DNA from 2 places in the Bradyrhizobium sp. MI1.4 genome. Region 1 is predicted to be linked to the other one. Evidence: predicted binding sites of a transcription regulator. Region 1 holds the regulator's gene; the other holds the start of a gene.
What was found. Region 1 encodes LexA, which represses DNA repair genes until DNA is damaged. Its sites were predicted from a motif close to TGTTCNNNNTGTGTTCNG; they were not measured.
Positions count from the first base shown of each region.

Region 2: the regulator LexA is predicted to act here: its motif matches at 6,475-6,492, upstream of recA (recombinase RecA).

Region 1 is NZ_JBVVPP010000027.1:8,447-20,070, forward strand. It holds gene AC0L23_RS25070 (ComEC/Rec2 family competence protein) at 1-1,709, shown strand, start outside; gene AC0L23_RS25075 (hypothetical protein) at 1,848-2,282, opposite strand; gene lexA (transcriptional repressor LexA) at 2,776-3,477, opposite strand; gene AC0L23_RS25085 (molybdopterin molybdotransferase MoeA) at 3,654-4,865, opposite strand; gene AC0L23_RS25090 (hypothetical protein) at 5,104-5,295, opposite strand; gene AC0L23_RS25095 (HAD family hydrolase) at 5,462-6,088, opposite strand; gene AC0L23_RS25100 (alpha-hydroxy acid oxidase) at 6,103-7,236, opposite strand; gene AC0L23_RS25105 (S41 family peptidase) at 7,541-8,878, shown strand; gene AC0L23_RS25110 (bifunctional diguanylate cyclase/phosphodiesterase) at 9,156-11,624, opposite strand, start outside.
Region 2 is NZ_JBVVPP010000010.1:89,776-101,399, reverse strand. It holds gene gcvH (glycine cleavage system protein GcvH) at 1-57, shown strand, start outside; gene gcvP (aminomethyl-transferring glycine dehydrogenase) at 220-3,084, shown strand; gene AC0L23_RS14415 (hypothetical protein) at 3,218-4,210, opposite strand; gene AC0L23_RS14410 (hypothetical protein) at 4,397-5,206, opposite strand; gene recA (recombinase RecA) at 5,312-6,400, opposite strand; gene AC0L23_RS14400 (hypothetical protein) at 6,659-6,826, shown strand; gene AC0L23_RS14395 (DUF2798 domain-containing protein) at 7,460-7,729, opposite strand; gene AC0L23_RS14390 (hypothetical protein) at 8,022-8,210, shown strand; gene AC0L23_RS14385 (DUF6894 family protein) at 8,433-8,666, shown strand; gene AC0L23_RS14380 (hypothetical protein) at 8,676-8,930, opposite strand; gene AC0L23_RS14375 (hypothetical protein) at 9,037-9,348, opposite strand; gene AC0L23_RS14370 (PaaI family thioesterase) at 9,709-10,173, shown strand; gene AC0L23_RS14365 (HdeA/HdeB family chaperone) at 10,291-10,584, opposite strand; gene AC0L23_RS14360 (PilZ domain-containing protein) at 10,763-11,005, shown strand; gene AC0L23_RS14355 (pyrroloquinoline quinone-dependent dehydrogenase) at 11,052-11,624, opposite strand, start outside.

The DNA of each region.
Region 1 (11,624 bases):
TTCAGCTGAAGGCACGGCTGATGCCGCCACTCGCGCCGGTGCGGCCCGGCAGCTACGACTTTTCGCGTGACATGTTCTTCCAGGGCATCGGCGCCTCCGGCTTCGCGATGGGCGCCATCACGGTGGCGTCGCCGCCTGAGACCGGCGGCTTACGGCTGCGTTACGCGGCCTTCATGCAAGGCCTGCGCGATGCGATCGATGCCCGCATCCGGGCGACGCTCGACGGCGACAATCGGGCGATCGCGACCGCGCTGCTCACCGGGCGGCGCGATGCGATCACCACGCCCGTCAACGATGCGATGTTCATCTCCGGCCTCGGCCACGTGCTCTCGATCTCCGGTTATCACATGGCCGTCGTTGCCGGCGTCGTGTTCTTCGCGGTGCGCGCGCTGCTCGCTCTGATCCCCGGATTGGCGGCCGGCTTCGCCATCAAGAAATGGTCGGCCGCCGCCGCGCTGGTCGCCGCTGCGTTCTACCTGCTGCTGTCGGGCGCGGAGGTCGCCACGCAAAGGTCGTTCTTCATGACGGCGGTGGTGCTGATCGCGGTGATGGTCGATCGCCGCGCCATCACCTTCCGCACGCTTGCTGTGGCTGCGCTGATCGTGCTGGCGGTCGCGCCGGAAGCGCTGGTGCATCCGAGTTTTCAGATGTCGTTTGCGGCAACGCTCGGCTTGGTCGCACTGGTGCAGATCGGCATGCCCAATTTGTTTGCCTCGCCGGACAATTCGGCGACTGCGCGCATTGCGATGTGGGGTGGGCGCGAGATTGCGATGCTGTTCATGGCTTCGCTGATTGCGGGACTTGCGACGACGCCCTATGCCGCCTTTCATTTCCACCGTGTCACGCCGTTCGGCGTGCTCGCCAATCTCGGCGCGATGCCGGTGGTCTCTGCGCTGGTGATGCCGGCGGGGCTGTTGGGGCTGCTTGCTGCGCCGTTCGGGCTGGACAGCGTGTTCTGGTGGCTGATGGGGATTGGCATCGAGTGGATGGTCGCGGTCTCGCGCTGGGTCGCGGCCTTGCCGGGCGCGGTGGGCCGCATCCCGGCGTTCGGGATCGCGCCGCTGATCGCGGCGAGCCTGGGAATCATTGTGCTCGGCTTGTTGCGCACGCCGCTGCGCTGGTCCGGCGCCCTGGTGCTGCTGGCAGCGATCCTCTGGGGACTGTCGGCGCGGCAGCCCGACATTCTGATTGCCGGGGATGGCGCCAGCGTCGCGGTGCGGGGCAGGGACGGATATCTGCACCTGATCAGGACGAACAAGGACAGCTTTCTGCTCAAGGAATGGCTCGCTGCCGACGCCGATCCGCGCGATGCGGGCAGAGCCTCGCTTGCCGATGGCGTGTCCTGCGACGAATCCGGCTGCGTGACGCCACTGGCCGACGGGAGGCTGGTCGCGCTGGCACTGCGCGTCGACGCTCTCGCGGACGATTGCAGTCGGGCCGCGCTGGTGGTGACGACTCGTCCCGCACCGCCTGATTGCGCGGCGATGGTGGTCGATCGGCAGCGGCTCGCCAGCCAGAGCGCGCTGGCGCTGACGCAGCGTGGTGACGGTTTTGTGGTTCAGGCAGTGAGGGCGAGAGGCACGAGCCGCCCCTGGTTGCCGGCCGGCGCCGGCGAGGGTGATTTCGACGGCAGCCTCGCGCCAAAGTCGACCGCGCCTCGCATCAAGGACGCAACGCCGGCGGACACCGACCTGCAAGCCGACGATTGATCTGATGGTGCGGAGCAACGCAGTGGTTCGGTGCGTCCGTTCGGATTAGCGGGGTGCAAACCACACCATCTCGCCGGCCACGGCCGGCGATGGCGATTTAATCCTGACCTCCGACTTCGTAGCCGGAGGGCGGCTCTGTCAGCCGATCGGCAGGTGCGTGACGGTCGGCTGCCTGTCGGCGGTGATCTGCGCCTTGTGCTCGCGCTCGGTGACCGACTGAGTCACCGGCAGTTGCAGCACCGTCGCGCGCTGGCCTTCGACGAGCTGCGTCACCAGCACGTATTTGCCGTCGGGGAATTCGATCGCATCATGATGGCGGTCGGGAACGTGCGGATCGATCTTGCCGAACTTGCCCACGCGGGAATTGATGGTGCGCGTCCAGATCCAGCGATTGTCGTAGCGGACGTCGTCGGCGAAGGCGAGCTCCGTCCCCGGCAGCAGGCAGACGGCAACAGACGGATCGGCTGCAGAGGCGAAGCCGCGCGTCGAGGTGCCGCGGAAGCTTGTCGTGACGATCGTCTCGCCGACTTCGGCGGGGCGCGACGCGACGGCATGTAGGCTGTAGTCACACATCGGGTGCTCCTCATGCTGGGATAGCAACCCGCGTCTCTTATCGAGGCGCAGGCCTCTATCAGAGTGGAAGCACGAACGCTCTGCTTGGTTGTGGGCAAATCTGCGGCTGGCTTCCGCAAGCCGCGATCACATTATCTTTCCCGAATTCAATAGGAACAAAGCTCGCCGCGATGCATTCGGGAGGCGCGTACGCGAACATTGCCAACTTGGCTGCAACGGCCGAACTTGACCGCTGGTCGCTGTTTCCTCGAACAACCGAGCCGCGAAGCGGTGCTGCTTGAAGCGGTGCTGCTTCGTCGGCGTGGCGAGGAGCCAGCGTTGGAGGAGGGGCCGGATAGTCTGTGCAGAACCAGAAAGGCTATCCAGCCGGAGCGGACGATGATCCGCTCCAATCTCTGACCGGCGATGTCGATCGGAAGCGCGCGAGGCGCCAAGCACCTCCGGCATGAAGTGCTTCCGATATGAAGTACTGCCGATAGAAAGACTCCCGGTATCAGTACTTCCGGTAAAGCCCGATCAGCTTGCCCTGAATCTTCACCCGGTTGGGCGGCAGGATGCGGACCTCATAGGCCGCGTTGGCGGGCTCGAGCGCGATCGAGGCGCCGCGACGGCGGAAGCGCTTCAGTGTCGCTTCCTCGTCGTCGATCAGCGCCACCACGATGTCGCCGGTATCGGCGCTCTCGTTGCGCTGGATCAGGGCCATGTCGCCGTCGAGAATGCCGGCTTCGACCATCGAGTCGCCGCGCACTTCCAGCGCGTAATGCTCGCCCGAGCCGAGCATGTCAGGCGGTACGCTGATAGTATGGCTGCGGGTCTGCAACGCCTCGATCGGCGTGCCGGCCGCGATGCGGCCCATCACCGGCACCGCGACGGGACGTTCGCCCTCGTCAGCGGGCAGGCTCGCGCTCGCACGCACCTTGCCGAGATTGCCCTCGATGACGCTCGGCGTGAAGCCGCGGCGGCTGCCAGCGGCTGCCTGGAGCTCCGGCAGCTTGATGACTTCAATCGCACGGGCGCGGTTGGGCAGGCGTCGGATGAAGCCACGCTCCTCGAGCGCCGTGATCAGGCGATGGATGCCCGACTTCGAGCGCAGATCGAGCGCATCCTTCATCTCGTCGAAGGAGGGCGGCACGCCGCTTTCCTTCAGACGTTCACTGATGAACCGCAGAAGCTCGTATTGTTTGCGCGTTAACATCTCGACCAAAGTCCCCCGGTTGATGTCGTCCGATTCCGAGACGCTGAATTCGGCCATAAGCCGCTGCATGCTCGAAACAAATCATGAACAGACACTATATGTTCGATACATGTTCCGCAACTGCTTAATTTACCGTGAACAGAGCAAAGTGCGCGGAACGCGCGTTGCGGGGGCGCTCAGACGGGGAGCCGCAACACTTCGCAAGCCGTGCCGGCTTCGGCCTTCGGCGCGAATGGTGCGCGGACGAGAAGTACCTGTGCTGCAGCGAGATTCGCAAGCAGCGAAGAGTCCTGATGATTGACGGGAACAACGACGCGTGTGCCATCGTCACGCTCCTCAAGATGCGCGCGCAGATAGTCCTCGCGCTGGTCGTTGGCGCCGACGTCGCGGCCGAGCACGGCGCGTTCACGGCGATGGTGAATCACTGAACGGCCCGACAGGGCGCGAATCAGCGGCACCATGAACAGGAAAGCGCACACGTAGGACGATACGGGATTGCCCGGCAGGCCGATCACACCCATTGCGCCGAGTCGCCCGTGCATCATCGGCTTGCCTGGCCGCATCGCGATCTTCCAGAACGCCATCGCGATGCCTTCGTCCCGCAGTGCCTGCTGGACCAGATCGTGGTCGCCGACCGATGCGCCGCCGGTCGTGATCAGGACGTCGGCGCCGCTCTCGCGGGCGCGGCGGATGCCGGCGGTGGTGGCCTCGAGCGTGTCGGCGGCAATACCGAGGTCGATGGTCTCGGCGCCCTCGCTGCGGGCGAGCGCGTGCAGGGCGTAGCCGTTGGAATAGACGATCTGGCCGTGGCCGGGCGTGGTGCCCGGCATCACCAGCTCGTCGCCGGTGGCGAGAATCGCGACCTTCGGACGCCTGACAACGGCAAGGTGCGGATGATTCATCCCGGCGGCGAGCGCGAGGTCTCGCTCGGTCAGACGGCTTCCCTTGCGCAGGAGCACGTCGCCCTCGCGGAAATCGACGCCGGCGGGGCGGATGTGCCGGCCGGCGATCGCGGCTTCCTTGATCGTGATGCGCTTGCCGGCGGCGACCGTGTCCTCCTGGATCACGACGGCGTCCGCGCCAAAGGGAACGACGCCGCCGGTGAAGATCCGCACGGCCTCGCCGGCTCCGACCGTCCCCTCGAACGGTCGGCCCGCTGCGACTTCGCCGATGACGGTGAGCTCCGAATCGATCGTCGCGGCATCGGCCGCGCGCACCGCGTAGCCGTCCATCGCCGACATCGCTTGCGGCGGCTGCGTGCGCCGCGCCACGACGTCACGCGCGAGCACGCGATGGTAGGCCTCGTCGAGGGAAATCATTTCTTCCGGCAGCGGCTCTGCACCCGCCAGCACCGCGGCAAGCGCGTCAGAAACCGGCATCAAGGCCACGGCGAAAACTCCTGCTCGGCACGTTCGGGCGAATGTTCCGCACGTCTTCTAGCCGAGCGCAGGCGCAGAGGCAAAAGCGGCTGAGCAGGCACAGTCATCCCGCCCCTTCACATTGTTCCGGAAGGCAGGATCAAGCGCGTCGCGGCATGATCCGAAGGAGGTCACAGATCGGCAGGAGAGTGGTCATGGAAGCGACGAAAATCATGGCAAGGCGAGAACGCGCCATGGCCTGAATCGATCAGCTCCCTGCCTGCCCGGGAGTTACGTCGGGCGCCTTGGATCCCTGATCCTTGTCGGGCAGCGGGTCGGCTTGGGATTTCAGGTCGGCGGCCTTGCTCACAAGCTTGGCGGAAAGGTCCGAATCTGAAGTTGTCCTCGCGAATTCAAGAAGAAGAGAGGCCTGCTTGGTGAGGTAGGTTTTGCCCAGCACGATGATGCATCCGTCCGTAGAAGTCCCAACGGACTCTAAGAGTCCGGAAGGCGGTATTCCGTTCCCGGAACTCTGTATAAAAATGCACAAAGTGATCCGGTTCCTCAATTTTTCAAAATTGGTCCGTCGGGCCGTGCCGTCGTGGGTTTCGCGACAACGGACGTCGTCAAATGCCCAATGCCTTCAATGCGTTCCCGACGTCACGCGGCGAGGTCACATGCACCGTCATCAAGCCGCGCGCGCGCGCTCCCTCGATGTTTTCGGCAAGATCGTCGAAGAACACGATGCGCCCGGCGGGCACGCCGATCGCCGCAACGACGTGGTCGAAGGCCTCCGCATCCGGTTTGCGCAGGCCGATGCTGGACGACAAATACAGCTCGCGGAAATGGCCGAGGAGGTCGGCATATTCCCTCGAGAAATGGTCCACGTGCGGCCGGTTGGTGTTGGAGAAAGCATAGAGCGGCATCTGTTTCGCTGCGCGCGGCAGCAGCTCGGCGATGTCAGGCATTTCGCCGGCGAAAATCGCGTTCCAGCCTTCCAGGAATTGCGCGTCCGAAATGCCGATTCCGAGCGAGGCTCGCAATGAGGCGAAATAGTCCTCATCGCTGATCTTCCCCATCTCGTGCAACCGATAGGCTTCGCTGTCCCGCACATAGCGCGCGACGATGGCTTCGGGCTTGCAGCCGGCATGTCCCGCCCAGCAGGCGATCGCCTTGGAGAAATCGATATCGAGCACGACGCGGCCGAGATCGAACAGGAGCGCATCCGCGCTGCCGGGAGAGAGCGATGTCACCTGCGTCCTTTCACTCAGTATCGATACGGCTCGTGGTCGAACAGCGGAAACGCGCTGAACACACTCGGCGCGTTGGTTGCGGTCGCCTGGTGCAGGCAGGATTTGTTGACCTCGGCGAACGAGGTCGCACCCAAGAGGCCGAGGCAGCGCAGCACTTCGTCCTCGAGCAGTTCCAGCATGCGCGCCACGCCGGCTTCGCCGGCCGCCGCCAGCGCCCAGCATTGCAGCCGGCCGATGCCGACGAGGTCGGCGCCCGCCGCGATCGCCTTGACGATGTCGGTGCCGCGACAGACACCGCCATCGACCATGATCTTGGCGCGGCCGTTCACGGCGTCGACGATCTCGGGCAGCACGTGCATGGCGCCGCGACCGTGATCGAGCTGACGGCCGCCATGGTTGGAGACGTAGATCCATTCGACGCCGTGATCGATCGCGATCAGCGCGTCCTCTGGCGTCGCGATGCCCTTGAGGATCAGCGGGATCTTGAACTTGTCCTTGATCATCTTCACCGTCCGCCACTCCAGACCCTTCTGGTAATCGCCCCCGGTGGCGCGCAAGCGGCTCTCGCGAACGTAGCGCTTGGCGATGTCACGTTCGCGGCGGCTGTAGTGGGCGGTGTCGACGGTCAGGCAGAAGGCGGCGTAGGCGTTCTTCTCGGCCCGGCTGACGACGTCGGCGACGAAGGCGTCATCGCCGCGCACATAGAGCTGGTAGAGCCGCAGCGCGTCGGACGCAGCTTCGGCGGTCTTTTCTAGGCCGGGCTCGGACACCGAACTGAGCATGTGCGCCGCACCGAAAGTGCCGCAGGCGCGTGCCACGCTCGCCGCACCATCCGGATCGAAGATCTCGAGCGCGCCGACCGGGGCGAGGACCACGGGCAGGCGCATCTTGCGGCCGAACTGTTCGACCGAACCTGTAACCTTGCGAACATCGCGCAGCACGCGCGGGCGGAAAGCGATCTCGTCCAGCGCCATGCGGTTGCGACGCATCGTGGTCTCGGTCTCGGCCGCGCCGACGATATAGTCCCATGCATTCTGGTTGAGGTTGGCGCGGGCTTTCCGGATGAATTCATGCAGATTCTGGAACGGCTCGGTGCTGGCGCCGAGCTCGACGTTCCTTTCCGGTTGGATGCGGGGTGCTTCGTTCATTGTTATCCTCCCGAGAATTTGAAGCCTTCCCTGATCGCCTAACCCGTCCGGGGCGCCAAAACCATCCTAAAATGGCATGGCTGCGAGGCGCGGGCCGGCCGGCCGACCCCCGTTGCGCACGAACCGGTCCTGCAACGTTGCCGAAAGTTTAGGTCCGGACCAACCGATTTTTACGGTGTACCCGCCGGCGTGGCATCCCGGCCTTGAAGAAACCAGAATGGTATTGTGAGAAGCAGGCTGGATCGCCATTTGCATGGCGGCTCCCAGCCCCACCGAACCGCGAAGCAAAAAGGCCAGCCTATCCATGCGGAAAACCCTGCTGTTTCCACTGGGCGCGCTCACCGGAGCGTGTCTGACCCTTTTGGTAGCCAGTCCGCACGGCGGCGTATGGGCGGCACGGGCGGCAGCGAGCGCGGATGACGCCTATTCCAAGCTCAATCTGTTCGGCGAAGTGTTCGAGCGGGTGAAGGCGAGCTATGTCGAGAAGCCTGACAATGCCAAGCTGATCGAAGGCGCGATCACCGGCATGGTGACCTCGCTCGATCCGCACTCGCGCTACATGAACGACAAGGCCTGGACCGAGATGCAGGAGACCACCTCCGGCGAGTTCGGCGGGCTCGGCATCGAGGTCACGATGGAGGAGGGGCTGGTCAAGGTCGTCTCGCCGATCGACGACACGCCGGCATCCAAGGCCGGCATCATGTCGGGCGACCTCATCAGCAAGATCGACGGCGATGCCGTGCAGGGCATGACGCTCGAGCAGGCCGTCAACAAGATGAAGGGGCCGGTCGAGACCCAGACCAAGCTCACGATCGTGCGCAAGGGCGCCGACGCCCCGCTCGACGTCGCGATCAAGCGCGAGATCATCCATGTGCGTCCCGTGCGCTTCCACGTCGAGAACGGGGATATCGGCTATATCCGCGTCACCTCGTTCAACGAGCAGACCACCGATGGCCTGAAGAAGGCGATCGCATCGATCACCAAGGAGGTTCCGCCGGAGAAGCTGGTGGGCTACGTGATGGACCTGCGCAACAATCCGGGCGGATTGCTCGACCAGGCCGTGTCGGTGTCGAGCGCGTTCCTGCAGCGTGGCGAGGTCGTCTCGACCCGCGGCCGCAATCCGGAAGAGACCCAGCGCTTTACCGCCCATGGTGGCGACCTCACCAAGGGCAAGCCGCTGGTGGTTCTCGTCAACGGCGGCTCCGCCTCAGCCTCGGAGATCGTGGCCGGCGCGCTGCATGACCACAAGCGCGCGACGCTGATCGGCACGCGCTCGTTCGGCAAGGGCTCGGTGCAGACCATCATTCCGCTCGGCACCGGCAACGGCGCGCTGGCGCTGACCACGGCGCGCTACTACACGCCCTCGGGCCGCTCGATCCAGGCCCAGGGCATCGCGCCCGACATCGAGATCCTCCAAGACGTGCCGCCCGAGCTGAAGGGCCGGATGGACACCATGGCGGAGTCCCAGATGCGCGGTCATCTCCAGGCAGCCGACGGCACCGAGCAGACCGGATCGCAGTCCTATGTCCCACCGGAAGCGAAAGACGACAAGGCCCTGCATACGGCCTACGACTTCCTGCACGGCCAAACCGCGAATGCGGTCGCCGCCAAGCCGGCGTCGAAGGCTGCGGTGCCGAACTAGGCGCTCGCGACGGTAAGGTGTTGATCGCCCGAGAGCGGATAGCCGTTCCCGGGCGAACTTGTTTCGGGACGCTGTGTCAGCTCGGGTTCATGGCCGCGAAGGTGGCCTCGTTGCAGCCATCGCGCTCGGCCCAGCGGCGGGCGCGGTCGCGCTCGACCAGACCTCGCCGCCGGGATGAACCCGCAACTCCAGCAATTGCATGACCTCCGCGACACCTGCGTCGTGTGTATCGAGGAGAGCTTCTGGGAATGCCGCTGCGCCGACCACGAGGTCCGAACTAGCTTGCCTCGCGGCGCCGGCCTTCCTCGCCATTACGCCGGGCGAGACGGCTGCGATGAGCTGCGAACAGCTCCAGCACCTTGTCGGCGGGCTTTGCGGCGCTGAACAGATAGCCCTGCATCTCGGAGCAGCCGAGCGCGCGCAGCAACCGCTGCTGCTCCTCGGTCTCGACGCCCTCGGCCGTGGTGGTCATGCGGCGGGCGGCCGCGAGATTGACGACCGCCTGCACGATGCTGGCGGAGCCGTCAGGGCCGGCGATGTCGTTGACGAAGCAGCGGTCGATCTTGATCTTGTCGAAGGGGAAGCGGTGCAGATAGCTCAGCGAGGAGTAGCCGGTGCCGAAATCGTCGAGCGCAATGCGGACGCCGATGGCGCGGAGTTGATGCAGGATCGCAAGCGCGGTGTCGTCGTCGCGGATCAGCACCGCCTCGGTGATCTCGAGCTCGAGCCGGCTCGCCGGTAAATTGGAGGCGGCAAGCGCTGCCATGATCTTCAGCGCCAGCGTGCCGCTCTTGAACTGCACCGGCGAGACGTTGACGGCGAGGCGGATGTCGTCGGGCCAGTTCGCCGCATCCCGGCAGGCGGTCGCCAGCACCCATTCGCCGATCTCGTTGATCAGGCCGGTGTCTTCGGCGATCGGGATGAACTCCGCCGGCGAGACCATGCCGCGCTCGGCATGGCGCCAGCGCACCAGCGCCTCGCAGCCGGTGATGCGGTCGTCCTTCAGGCTGAGGCAGGGCTGGTAATACACCTCGAGGCCGCCTTCGAGCCCGCCTTGGGCGATGGCGTGGCGCAGGTCGATCTCGAGCTGCCGCCGCTCGTGGATCTTGGCGTCCATCTCCGACTCGAAAAAGCGATAGGTGCGGCGCCCCGCGGCTTTGGCGGCGTACATCGCCATGTCCGCGTTCTTCAGGATCTGATCCAGCGCCGTTCCATGTTGCGGCGCCAGCGCGATGCCGATGCTGGCGTCCGTGGCAAGATGATGCCCCATGCAGTCGAACGGCGCCCGGATGGCCTCGAAAACCCGCGCAACGAGCTCGTTGACCTGATCCGGCGATGTCACCGCGCTCTGGACGATGGCAAATTCGTCGCCACCGAGGCGCGCCACGAAGTCCGTCGGACCCGCACACCGGTGGAGGCTCTGCGCGACCGACTTCAGGAGCTCGTCGCCGACGAGATGCCCGAGCGCGTCGTTGACGCCCTTGAACTCGTCGATGTCGATGTAGTGCACCGCGAGTTGTTCGCCGCCGGCGACGAGATCGAGTTCCTGACGCAGATGCTCGTGGAACATGGTGCGGTTGGGCAGGTCGGTCAGTGCGTCGTAATGAGCGAGATGGGTGATGCGCTCCTCGATACGCCGGCGCTCCGTGATGTCCTCATGCGTCGCCACCCAGCCGCCATCCGTGAGCGGTTCGTTCACGATCTGGATCGAGCGACCGTCGGAGGTCTCGACCACCATGGAATTGCGCACGTGGACGTCGCGCAGGACCCGTGCGACATACTGGTCCGCATCGCCGGTGAACGAGCCGGTGGCTTTGCGGTGTGCAATGATGTCGTGAAAGCTGCAGCCGGGTCTCACGATTTCGGCCGACAGCCCGTACATCTCGATGTAGCGCTGATTGCAGATCACGAGCTGCTGCGAGGCGTCGAACAGCAGCAGGCCCTGGGTCATGTTGTTGACGGCGCGGTCGAGACGCTGCTTTTCCAGCGTCAGCCGTTCCCGCGAAAGACGATGCTGCTCCAGGAGCTTGCGAACGATCGCGATCAACACGCCCGCGATGGCGAGCGCGGAAGAGGCCGCGACCGAGATCAGGATGCCGATCTGCTCGCGCCAGTCCGTCAGGGCCGTCGCGCGCGTCGTGGTGGCCATCATCAGGATCGGGAAGTGAGGCAGGGCATGTGAGGAAATCAGCCGGTCCTCGCCGTCGACGGGGCTCATGAAGCGGCCGGTAAAATGGTCGAGCCCGAAAACCCTTTGATGCGCGAACGGACCGTTCTTGAAATTCCGTCCCATCAATTCACTGGAATGGGGATAACGGGCGAGCATCGTGCCGTCCCGGTGCAGCATCGAGATCGTCGTGCTTTCGCCGAGCACGGCGGACTCGAAGAATTTTTCGAAGTTTGCCGGCTCGATGCCGCGTCCGACCACACCCATGAATTCGCCGTTCGGTCCGACGACCTTGCGCACGATCAGGATGGTCCATGCGCCAGAGATGCGACTGTAGAGTGGCTCGATCAGGACGTCGGGAGCGTCGGGATCGTACCGGAAGGTCTGGAAATAGGCGCGATCGGCAACGTTCACGTTCGGGGCCGGCCATGCCGCCGACGAATTGATCAAATTGCCTTCGGCATCGATGATATTGACGCCGCCCATGTAGGGCAGTGCCTCGATCTTCGAACGCAGCATCCGGTGGAGGTCCTGGCCGGCGAGGCGCTTGCGATAGTCCGCCGCACTGGTGATGCCGCT
Region 2 (11,624 bases), on a different contig from region 1:
AAGAGCGAGCTCGGCGGTCTGATGGACGAAGCCGCCTACAAGGCCCACACGGCGTGAGATGATGCGAACTCTGACCTCATATTCGGTGTCATCGTCCGCGAAGGCGGACGATCCAGTACGCCGCGGCCAATCGGCGCTAGCCGAAGCGGCTGCGTTTACTGGATGCCCCGCCTTCGCGGGGCATGACGGCGACAAGAACATCTGAAGCGAGGACCCATGATGACCGCGCACCGCAAATCCAACGGCGACACCACCAGCTTCGTTCGCCGCCACATCGGCCCCTCCGCGCGCGACGTCACCGCGATGCTCGAGGCCGTCGGCGCGAACAGCGTCGATACGCTGATGGCGCAGACGCTGCCGGCCTCGATCCGGCAGGCCGCCCCACTCGATCTCGGCAAGCCCTTGAGCGAGACCGAAGCGATCGCGCATATGGCCGAACTCGCCGCCCAGAACCAGGTCTTCACCTCGCTGATCGGCCAAGGCTATTCCGGCACGATCCTGCCCGCGGTGATCCAGCGCAACATCTTGGAGAGTCCGGCCTGGTACACCGCCTACACGCCCTACCAGCCCGAGATCAGCCAGGGCCGGCTGGAGGCGCTGCTCAACTTCCAGACCATGATCTGCGATCTTACCGGGCTCGACGTCGCCAACGCCTCACTGCTCGACGAGGCCACCGCGGCCGCCGAAGCGATGGCGCTCGCGGAGCGGCACTCACGGGTCGAAGCAAAGGCCTTCTTCGTCGACAAGGACGTGCATCCGCAGACGCTCGCCGTGATGCGCACCCGCGCGGAGCCGCTGGGCTGGACCCTGGTCGTGGGCGATCCCCTCACCGATCTCGACAAGACCGACGTGCTTGGTGCACTGCTGCAATATCCGGGCAGTTCAGGCGCTGTGCGCGACCTCAGGCCCGCGATCGCCAGCCTGAAGGCCAAGGGCGCACTCGCGATCATCGCCGCCGATCTGCTGGCGCTGACACTGCTCGCCTCGCCCGGCGAGCTCGGCGCGGACATCGCCATCGGCTCGGCGCAACGTTTTGGCGTGCCGATGGGTTATGGCGGGCCGCACGCGGCCTATATGGCGGTGCGCGATGCGCTGAAGCGCTCGCTGCCCGGCCGCATCGTCGGCCTCTCCGTGGATTCGCGCGGAATGCCGGCCTACCGTCTCGCGCTGCAGACCCGCGAGCAGCACATCCGCCGCGAGAAGGCGACCTCCAACATCTGCACCGCGCAGGTGCTGCTCGCCGTGATCGCCTCGATGTATGCAGTCTATCACGGCCCCGAAGGCCTTTCGCAGATCGCGCGCAATGTGCACCGCCGCGCCGCGGTGCTGGCGGCCGGCCTGCGCAAGCTCGGCTTTGCGCTCCAGTCCGACAGCTTCTTCGACACGCTCAGCGTGGATGCAGGGGCGAAGCGTACCGAAATCGTGGCGCGCGCGGCGGCCGAGAAGATCAATCTCGGCGCTGGCGAAACTGCATTGCGGATCGCGCTCGACGAGACCACCACGCCCGCAACGGTGGAAGCAGTCTGGCGCGCCTTCGGCGGGCAGCTTGCATACGCCGAGATCGACGCCACCACGCGCGAGGCGCTGCCGGAGACGCTCAAGCGTGCGACCTCTTTCCTCACCCACCCCGTCTTCCACGCGCATCGCTCGGAAACCGAGATGCTGCGCTACATGCGCAAGCTCAGCGACCGCGACCTCGCGCTCGACCGCGCGATGATCCCGCTCGGCTCGTGCACCATGAAGCTGAACGCGACCACCGAGATGATGCCGCTGACCTGGCCGGAATTCGGCAGCCTGCATCCGTTCGCCCCGCCTGAGCAGGCGAAGGGCTACTACGCGCTGTTCGCGCGGCTGGAAAAATGGCTGTGCGACATCACCGGCTATGACGCGATCTCGCTGCAGCCGAACTCGGGCGCGCAAGGCGAATATGCCGGGCTGCTCGCGATCCGCGGCTATCACGCGGCGCGTGGCGAGACGCATCGCAAGATCTGCCTGATCCCCTCCTCCGCGCACGGCACCAACCCGGCCTCGGCCGCGATGGTCGGCATGGACGTGGTGGTGGTCGCCTGCGAGAAGAACGGCGACGTCGACGTCAATGATCTCCGCGCCAAGGCCGAGAAGCATTCGAACGACCTCGCCGCGGTCATGATCACCTATCCCTCGACCCATGGCGTGTTCGAGGAGCACATCCGCGAGATCTGCGAGATCGTGCATGGCCATGGCGGGCAGGTCTATCTCGACGGCGCCAACCTCAACGCGCAGGTCGGCCTTAGCAGGCCCGGCGATTACGGCGCCGACGTCAGCCATCTCAACCTGCACAAGACCTTCTGCATCCCGCATGGCGGCGGCGGCCCGGGCATGGGCCCGATCGGCGTCAAGGCGCACCTCAAGCCGTTCCTGCCCGGTCATCCGGCGACGGATGGGAAAGCGCCTGTGGGGCCGGTCTCGGCCGCGCCGTTCGGCTCGGCTTCGATCCTCACCATCTCCTACATCTACATCCTGATGATGGGCGGCGAAGGCCTCAAGCGCGCCACCGAGATCGCGATCCTCAACGCCAACTACGTGGCTGCAAGGCTCGATGCGCATTTCCCAGTGCTCTACAAGAACGAGAAAGGCCGCGTCGCGCATGAGTGCATCGTCGATCCCCGCGCGTTGAAGACGACCTCAGGCGTCACCGTCGACGACATCGCCAAGCGCCTGATCGATTACGGCTTCCACGCGCCCACCATGAGCTTTCCGGTGCCGGGCACGCTGATGATCGAGCCGACGGAATCGGAATCCAGGGCGGAGCTCGATCGTTTCTGCGATGCCATGATCGCGATCCGGAAGGAAATCGCCGAGGTCGAGGCCGGCCGCTTCAAGATCGAGGCGTCGCCGCTCCGCCACGCCCCGCACACCGTGCACGACATCGCGGATGACGACTGGAAGCGCGCCTACACCCGCGCCGAGGGCTGCTTCCCCGCGGGCACCTCGCGCACCGACAAATACTGGAGCCCGGTCGGGCGCGTCGACAACGTCTATGGCGACCGCAACCTGGTGTGCTCCTGCCCGCCGGTGAGCGATTACGCGGAGGCGGCGGCGTAACCGTTTTGTAGGGTGGATTAGCCACCGGCTGCGCGAAGCGCAGTCGCTGGCGTAACCCACCACTTCTGTCTCTGGCGAAATGGAAGAGGTGGGCTACACTTCGCTAACCCACCCTCCGGCACGGAACACGCATTTAGGGCGCAACCAACGAGCGGGTCTCGGGGTCCCACCGCCAGAGTCGCTCGTTGGTCAGGTGAGTGCCGCCCCACCAGCGATCAATCCGATTGTGCCGGTGAAAATCCTGGTCGCCTCCCAACACCGCCTTTCCGAACTCGGTCAGCGTCAATTGCGACCGCTCGTACCGATCGAACTGACTTGAATCGTCGTGCATCTCTAGCGAAAACGGACCTTGATCCAGTCCCGACACGGCCGGCCTCTCGCACCGCACAAGGCCGTCAAGCAGCGCTCCAACTTCCCAATAGCCATACACATCCAGCCCGTTGCACTTCTGATGGCCCGGAAAGACATCGAAAGGCTGCATGCCGCCTCGCGCGATGAGCTGGAGTATCCGCGCTTCCGTGGCTCCAAGGCCTGAGGCGGGACGCGGAAGTTCGTTGAGCAGAGCCCTCACGTGAGGGGCGAGTTGTGGCAAACAGCTCAAATTGGTCTTGAAGAGATCCCTCCAACTTTGCGGGGTCGGCGCGCGATAGGCCCGCCATGCACGCTTGGCCGATTTGAGTTGACGAGGTGTGATCGCAACAGCCGGCGGGTAGAGTTCGCTTCGCGGTGGGTCGACATCCCTGACACCCAAGAACAGGGAGCGCACGACAAAGTCGGGATTTGCATCGTGTTGGCGGCCCCAATGATCGAGCAGCCAGAGCAGGATCAATTGCGCATTTGGCTCCGGCCCTCGCCAAAACTCGACCGTGTCATATTCCGCGAGCAGTTCAATCAGTCCTCGATCCTTCACGCCTGATTCCTCGAGACGCCAGGACGGCGTATCGTCGAGCCAGTGAAGCCCGCGGGGCTGTGTCGTACGCGGCGCAAAGAATGCGTCCAGCTCTGCATCGGCTGGCAACGGTCCCCAGACCAGCCGGCGCTCGATGGCAATCACGAGGTCGGCAAGGCCCGCCTGTTCAATAGCACCGGCGATGGACGAGTCGGTCGTGACAATGAGCCGCGTCATGCCGTGGCCTCAAGGCTTCGTCAAAACATTACCGTAACGCCACAGCCGATCATTGGTCAGGTGCGTGCCGCCCCACCAGCGGTCGATCGGATTGTGGCGACTGAAATCTTCCTGATGGGCCAGGACGGCCCCGCCCGAACTCGGTCAACGACAACCGGCTGCGGAGATAGACCTCGTGCCGAGCTCTTAATTTTCGCGATCGATCGTGCGCAGTTCGTCGCCCAACCCGGCCACTACGGGCTTGGGGCCGAGCGCGAGCCCCTCGAGCAACGAACCCAACTCAAATTCTCCGAACACATATGTGCGCCGTTGCGAGCGCAGGTGAAACAACGCATTCGTGTTTGCAACCCCTCTGGCAAGGAGCTCCAGAAATCGCATCTCGGTCGCACCGAGACCCGTGAAAGGCGACGGCAGTTCTGCCAAGAGATCGAGCAAGGCCGGGCGCAGCATCAGCAATGCACTGAGATCCTGGTGAAGGAGATCGACGCACGCCTCAGGGGTCATCGCACGGTAGGCCGACCACGCCAACCGGGCAGTCTCGAACTCCTGGGCCCTAACAGGCACGACACGGATGTGCGGCTCGGACGCAGCGAGATCCTCACCGTGTGCTGTCGTCAGCTCGGATGACACAAGTCGAAGTCGAAGCTTTGGCACCAGCGAGGAGCAGGAGCTGAGGTGGTCCAGCAGGCAGACGAGCTGCAATTGATCCCGGGGAGCCGGGTCGAACCAAAGTTCAACGACGTCATATCGCTCGCAGAAGTCTGCCAGGGACAAGTCTTTGCGGTCCTTGATACCCTTGGGCCAGCGGATGCCCCAATCGGACCAATGATCACCCGGCCCGAGATCCGCCGAACGCGCCGCGAAATAGGCTGCGAGCTTCTCGGGTGAGGGCAGCGGTCCCCACCCAAAGTGAAACGAGGATGAGATGACAAGCTCCGCCAACCCCGATCGTGCGAGCTCGCTCCCGGACGAACTGGTCAAGATCAACCGCTTCATCGCGCCCCCCGAGCACGACCGATCCTAAACGAAACAGGCGCCGAAGACGTCGGCAACTCAACGTCCTCAGCGCCCGCTCCTCGCGAAAAACTTTACTGCTGAAGCTTACTCGTCCGCCGGCTCCTCGCCGTCGGCGTCACGCTCGGGGCTGCCGGCGAGAATCTGCTCGGCGATCAGGCCGGAGTTCTGGCGGATCGAGGTCTCGATCTTGGCGGTGATGTCGGGGTTGGCCTTCAGGAACGCTTTCGAATTCTCGCGGCCCTGGCCAAGACGCTGGCTGTCGTAGGAGAACCATGCGCCGGATTTTTCGACGATGCCGGCCTTGACGCCGAGATCGAGGATCTCGCCCATCTTGGAGACGCCCTCGCCGTACATGATGTCGAACTCGACCTGCTTGAACGGCGGCGCCAGCTTGTTCTTGACGACCTTGACGCGCGTGGTGTTGCCGACCACTTCGTCACGCTCCTTGATCGCGCCGATGCGGCGGATGTCGAGGCGGACGGAAGCATAGAATTTCAGCGCGTTGCCGCCGGTGGTGGTCTCCGGCGAGCCGTACATCACGCCGATCTTCATGCGGATCTGGTTGATGAAGATCACCATCGTATTGGACTTGTTGATGGACGCCGTCAGCTTGCGCAGCGCCTGGCTCATCAGACGCGCCTGCAGACCCGGCAGCGCATCGCCCATCTCGCCCTCGAGCTCGGCCTTCGGCACCAGCGCCGCGACCGAATCGATCACCAGCACGTCGACCGCGCCGGAGCGCACCAGCGTGTCGCAGATTTCCAGCGCCTGCTCGCCGGTGTCCGGCTGGGAGATCAGGAGCTCGTCGATATTGACGCCCAGCTTGCGCGCATAGACCGGGTCGAGCGCGTGCTCGGCGTCGATGAAGGCGCAGATGCCGCCCTTCTTCTGCCCTTCCGCCACCGTGTGCAGTGCCAGCGTGGTCTTGCCCGAGGATTCCGGCCCGTAGATCTCCACAACGCGCCCCTTCGGCAGGCCGCCGATCCCGAGCGCGATATCAAGCCCCAACGAGCCCGAAGAGACCGCCTCGACATCCATCGAACGGTCGTTCTTGCCAAGCTTCATCACCGAGCCCTTGCCGAACTGACGCTCGATCTGGGAGAGCGCGGCGGCGAGAGCTTTACTCTTGTCCATGGAGGATCCTTCGACGATACGCAGGGCAGTGGTGGACATCGGGTCGTGCTCCTTATGACGAGGATTCGCGTGAGGGACAAACGATTGGCGAGGCGGCGCGGCGATAAATGCAATGTACCCTATTTGTTCTAGGTTCGCAATATGTTCTTTTACGATTTTGGCTGCCTGAAGCGCATCAAAGACGGATGCGCTGTGCGCCGTCAGAATTCCGCAATCGTCCGGCACCGAACCTTTCGCGGTCTGCGGCCTTCTCCTGGATAGCTCTTGGACGAGACCGCAACTCTGGGGACTTCAGCCATGACGGACAACACGCATCACTATACGATCCGGCGCACTCCGCTGCTGGAGGCGGCGCGGGAGGAGCTGAGCAAGTTCGAGCGCAAGGAAAACGAGTTCCGCAAGAAAGACCGCGAAGAGCGTGCCGCCGAACTCCGTTTGCCGCTGGACGCGATCAAGGTTCATTAGGCCGCTGGGCCCGCGCTGGCGACGGTGCCGGAGCGGCCGCCCGTTGATCTCAGGGGCACGAGAATCGGGATTCGGATGGCCGTGAAAGGCAAATCCGAGCCGATATGGTATCTAAATACTACCAGTAAGCCATTGATTGGGCGGGGAAATTTGTAGGCACGCTACTGTGCATGGGGTTGTTTTCGCGTTTTTGAAAGGCGCGCACGGGCCTTTCCACCCTCGGAGCCATCTCCCGCACCCAACAGCGCCTACAGCAGAACCAGCAACCCGATGCCGATTACCAGCACGACGAAGCCAGCCGCCGTCGCGGCGGCGAATGACCGCTCTACGTTGTCCATGATGCCACCCCGTTGCCGGCACGCCACGTTTTCCCCCATGGCAGCACCGTCGCCGCGAAATCTCGCCTGCGGTTGTGTCCTGAGTTGTGCGAACGGATGTCGAAATTGGGACCGGTGCGGGGCCAGTCTGCGGCCCCCGCGCTCCGGCTTTTGCTGCCATCATTGGGCCTTGTCAGGCTGTCGTAAGCTGAACCGGCTAGGGTCGCCCGGCTATGGTGTTGCAGCCCAGCACCTCAGCCTCCAATAACCTTCTCCCCGCTTGGTTCTCCCAAGCGGGGTTTTTTCATTCCGATTTTCATGCTGATTTTCTTGCCGGCCGGCCGGTTTGCGAACCGCCCTCCTCCTGCGTCAGCCGCAGCGAGAGGGCGCGGATCGCCGGCGCTGCGAGCAGCACGATCGGCAGCATCGCCGCCCATGCGATCAGCCACGACACCATCCAGTGCGCCAGGAAGTCCAGCGCGTTCCCTGCGGGAAAGCTGGCGATGCCCGCGGCGATCAGCGAGGTCAGTCCGGACTGGATGATTCCGAACACGAAATGAGAATAGCGGCGGGGAATGCCCGGCATGACGCGTCCATGTTGCTTAGCCGCATCGGGCCAAGCAAGGCACATGCCGCCGCGTTCCGGAAGGTGCCCTTACCCATCCCAGGAACTCTGTTCTTGGCCGGAGAACCACGGGCATGAGGTCTCGCGCCGACGCGCGCGGCCGGCGCTTTCGAATTTCGATTTCGTCCGGAGCGCGTGCGTTTGCGCGATAGCCGTGAGCTATCCGGGGCTTACCGACAGGTTTGGCTTTCCCTTGGAATATTATGCCGCCCAGCATGTTCTCAGTGATGGAAGTGAATCGTGGGAGATGGCCATGAATCACAGGGGCATCGAATTCACCGTCGCCAAGACGGCAATTCCCGGCATGTGGCAGTGGCAGTTCCGGATCGGCGAGCAGATCAAGACCGGCAGGACCGAGACCAAGATCGATCTCTTGGCGATCCGACGGGTGCAGCTGCGCATCGATCGGGAGCTGAAGGCGATCGGGCGCAAAACCGCCTGAACGGCCGGGCCGAGATCGTCGGCGGCATGCGCCCCGGCGCGCCGCAGCCGCCATGACTTGAGCGCAGCATGACTTGCGGAGCGCAGCATGGCTTGCAGGGCGCAAGCCGCGCCCATGGGGCTATTCCGTAGCCGCCCGGAATTGATCTGCCGCTGGTTTGGGATTGGACTGCCCGCGATTATGGCCGAGGGACGGAGCCATCAGGCGCGATCGGTGCGAACCATGCCGCTCTACTTCTTTCGAATCCGGAACGGCCGCTATTCCGGCTGTGCCGACCACGCGTCGGAATTTGCCGATCGCGATTTGGCCTGGAAGGAGATGACAAGCGTCTGCGCCGACATGGCCGCCGGCATCGCCCGCAAGCTCCAGGAAAATTCCGAATGGAATATGGAGCTGCTGGACGAGGCCAAGGAGCCCGTATTCCGGATCCGCATCACATCCGAAACCTTCGAATAGGGGCCGGCCTTAATCCGCGCTGGGCAGCCGCCGCATCGTGAATTCGATGTCGCCGCCGGGCAGCTCGCGCCAGGTCTCGACCGCGCTCATATAGCCGGCCTTGGGGTAGCGGGCGAAGAAAGCCTGCGCCCTCTCCCGTGCCGCCGCGCGCGGCAGCGTGAAGGTCTCGCGCAGATAGCCGTCGCCGGCCCTCGGGCCGGGCTTGCCTCCCATTTTTCGCCGGCGCGCCATCCGCTCGGCGAGATCCCGCGGACGATCGGCCATGTTCTGCTCTCCTCGACGCGATACACTCCCGCGCAATGTAGGAAGCAGGCCGATCAAAGAGGAGTCCCGGCCGGAGGCATTCAACCGCCGCCGATCGGGCGGAAGGTCAATTGGCAGTCGTGCCGGACTTCTTCTTCGGCGCACCGGTTGCGGCCGACGCCTTTGGCGCCGCCGACGGCTTCGGCGGGTCGGAGCGCATGCCACCCCAGGGATCGTTGGACGCCTTGGAGTCTGGAATCTTCTTCAGCGTTTCCTTGTAGGCCCTGTCACGCTCGGCCTCCGCGGCCTTCTCCTCGGGGGTCTTGCCAGGCCCCTCCTGCAGCAAATTGAGATTGGGCATTTGCGCATAAGCCGGTCCCGCCAGCACGGTCGGTCCCGCCAGAACAGCCAGCACCGCGGCCATACGGAAAAGCTTCATCATTGACTCCTTGATCATCCATGGCGGCGCGGGTCGCCCGCGCCTTGTCACCCCTGCCACAACCGCAGGGGCCGCTCGGCCCGCTAGAGCCGGTCCGATCTGCACGATTTCGGCGCGTGGAGCCAGTCGTCCCAGATCGGGCCGCACTTGGTGCACCCGTTCAGCAACAGGCCGAGCCCGGCCAGACAAAACACGAGGACATACCTACGCAACATCACCCACCCATACCCACTCCATGGCATCATACCGGACGAAGTCAGGCATTTTCAAGCCGACGGGACCCGCGGCAGACCGGCGACTTTGCCGCGCCGGTCCGCTCGAAATGCCGAACATCCGGCAATACAGGAGGGAACGACAGCAATGCCATCGCAGCCAGAAGCCGAGTTCGGCATCAGTGAGGCCCGACGCATCCTCGGCGAAGTATTTGCGCCCTGGGTCCAGGATCTCAACCTGTCGGTCGAGCGCATCGATCACCTGCCGCCGCCGGACGTGCCGGACTGGCAGCCGGCAGCGCTCCTGCGCATGCCGTTCTCGGAGCGGCTGTGCCGCAACGGTGGTGTGGTCTGCGGCCAGGCGCTGATGGCGCTCGCCGACACCGCGATGGTGATCGCGAACCTCGCCGCCAACCGCGGCTATCGTCCGATGACGACGGTCGACCAGACCACGCATTTCATGCGCGCCGTCTCCTCGTCGGACGTGCTGGCCGACGCCCGCGTGGTGCGACTCGGACGCACCATGAGCTTTGGCCGGGTCACGCTGCTCTCGGCCACCGACAACAAGCCGGTGGCGATGGTGTCGAGCGCGTTCGCGATGCTACCGGGGTGAGCATCATCCGAAAGAAGAAAGCCGCGTGAGCGCAAAGCGCACCGCGGCTCTCAATGGCGTCATGTCGAGACGGGAAGCGCGGTTGTGATCGCGCGCCGTGCCCTCACGCGGCAGAAGTTACTTGCCGAGCACTTCGTCAGCCGCGGTGACAATGCTGACGTTGGGATTTTTTCCGCAATAGCTGCCGAACTGCTTGGCGGTCTCGACGAATACGTCGGTGTCGATGATCGCGTTCTCTTCATCGCCCTTGTACCAGCCGTCCATCCAGGTCAGCACCATCTTGATGGTGTCGTCGCCGCTCTCCAGGAACTGCTTGCAGCTCATGGTCGCGAGATCGAGCTTGGTGGCGTGGGCGGGCATGGACGAGAGCGAGAGCGCTGCGGCGAACAGAAGCGAAAACGTGGTCTTCATCAATATCTCCATCGGCGCGTAGCGCCACAAAGGAACGGCTTGGGGGAAATCCGCGGAGTGACTCCGCTTCGACGTCGTAAACGAAATCTGAAGCGCTGTGCAAGTAGCGCCAGTATTGAGTTTAGTTCAACGTAATTTCTATGCACTACTTCACAAAGATCATTATGGATTAACGCGGATGATCGAGAAGCGTGCTGCGCAGCGTCACCGTGTTTTCAAGGGTGGAAAGATCACCTTTGAAAACAGCGGCATCACGTGCACGGTGCGAAACATGTCGGCGGACGGCGCCGCAATCGACCTCGATGCCCTCGTCACATTGCCGCAATCGTTCACGCTCGCGATCGCGCGCGACAATTTCGTGCGCAAATGCCGCCCTGTCTGGCGTAGCGACAGGCGCATCGGCCTCGCTTTCGTACAGTAGTGCATACGATGTGAACGATCATTCGCATCGCGCGCGCGATGCTGCGTCATGTTCGCGCGATGCGACGTCGGCGACGCCAGCGCAGGCTTGCAACCACGAGCGCGACGATCGCGAGCGCGATCGCCGAGGATGCAGCAAAAAATCGTCCGCCGGGGCGATCGATGGTACGCGACCACAGCGACGGCCCCTCGCCCGGCCTTGCCAGGCGAAACGCAACGACGCTGTCGCCGATCGAGGTGCCTGCCTCGGAATGGCCGCCGGCGCCGATCGCGACATACTGCTCGCCCTTCCAGAGATAGGTCATGGGATTGGCGACGCCGGGCACGGGCAGCCGACCCTGCCACAGCTCCCTGCCGCTGCGCGCATCGAAGGCGCGCAAATAGGCGTCCATCGCTCCGGTGAAGACGAGCCCCCCTGCCGTGACCGCGAGCCCGTTGACGAGCGGCGCACCCCACGGCAGCGGCACGCCGAGCGGGGCGAGATCCTCGGTGGTGCCGACCGTCGAACGCCAGAGGATCTTGCCGGCCTTCAGATCGACCGCGACCATCTCGCCCCAGGGCGGCTTGTTGCAAAGAAGCCCGAGCGGCGACATTGCCACCGCACGCGACATCGCAAACGG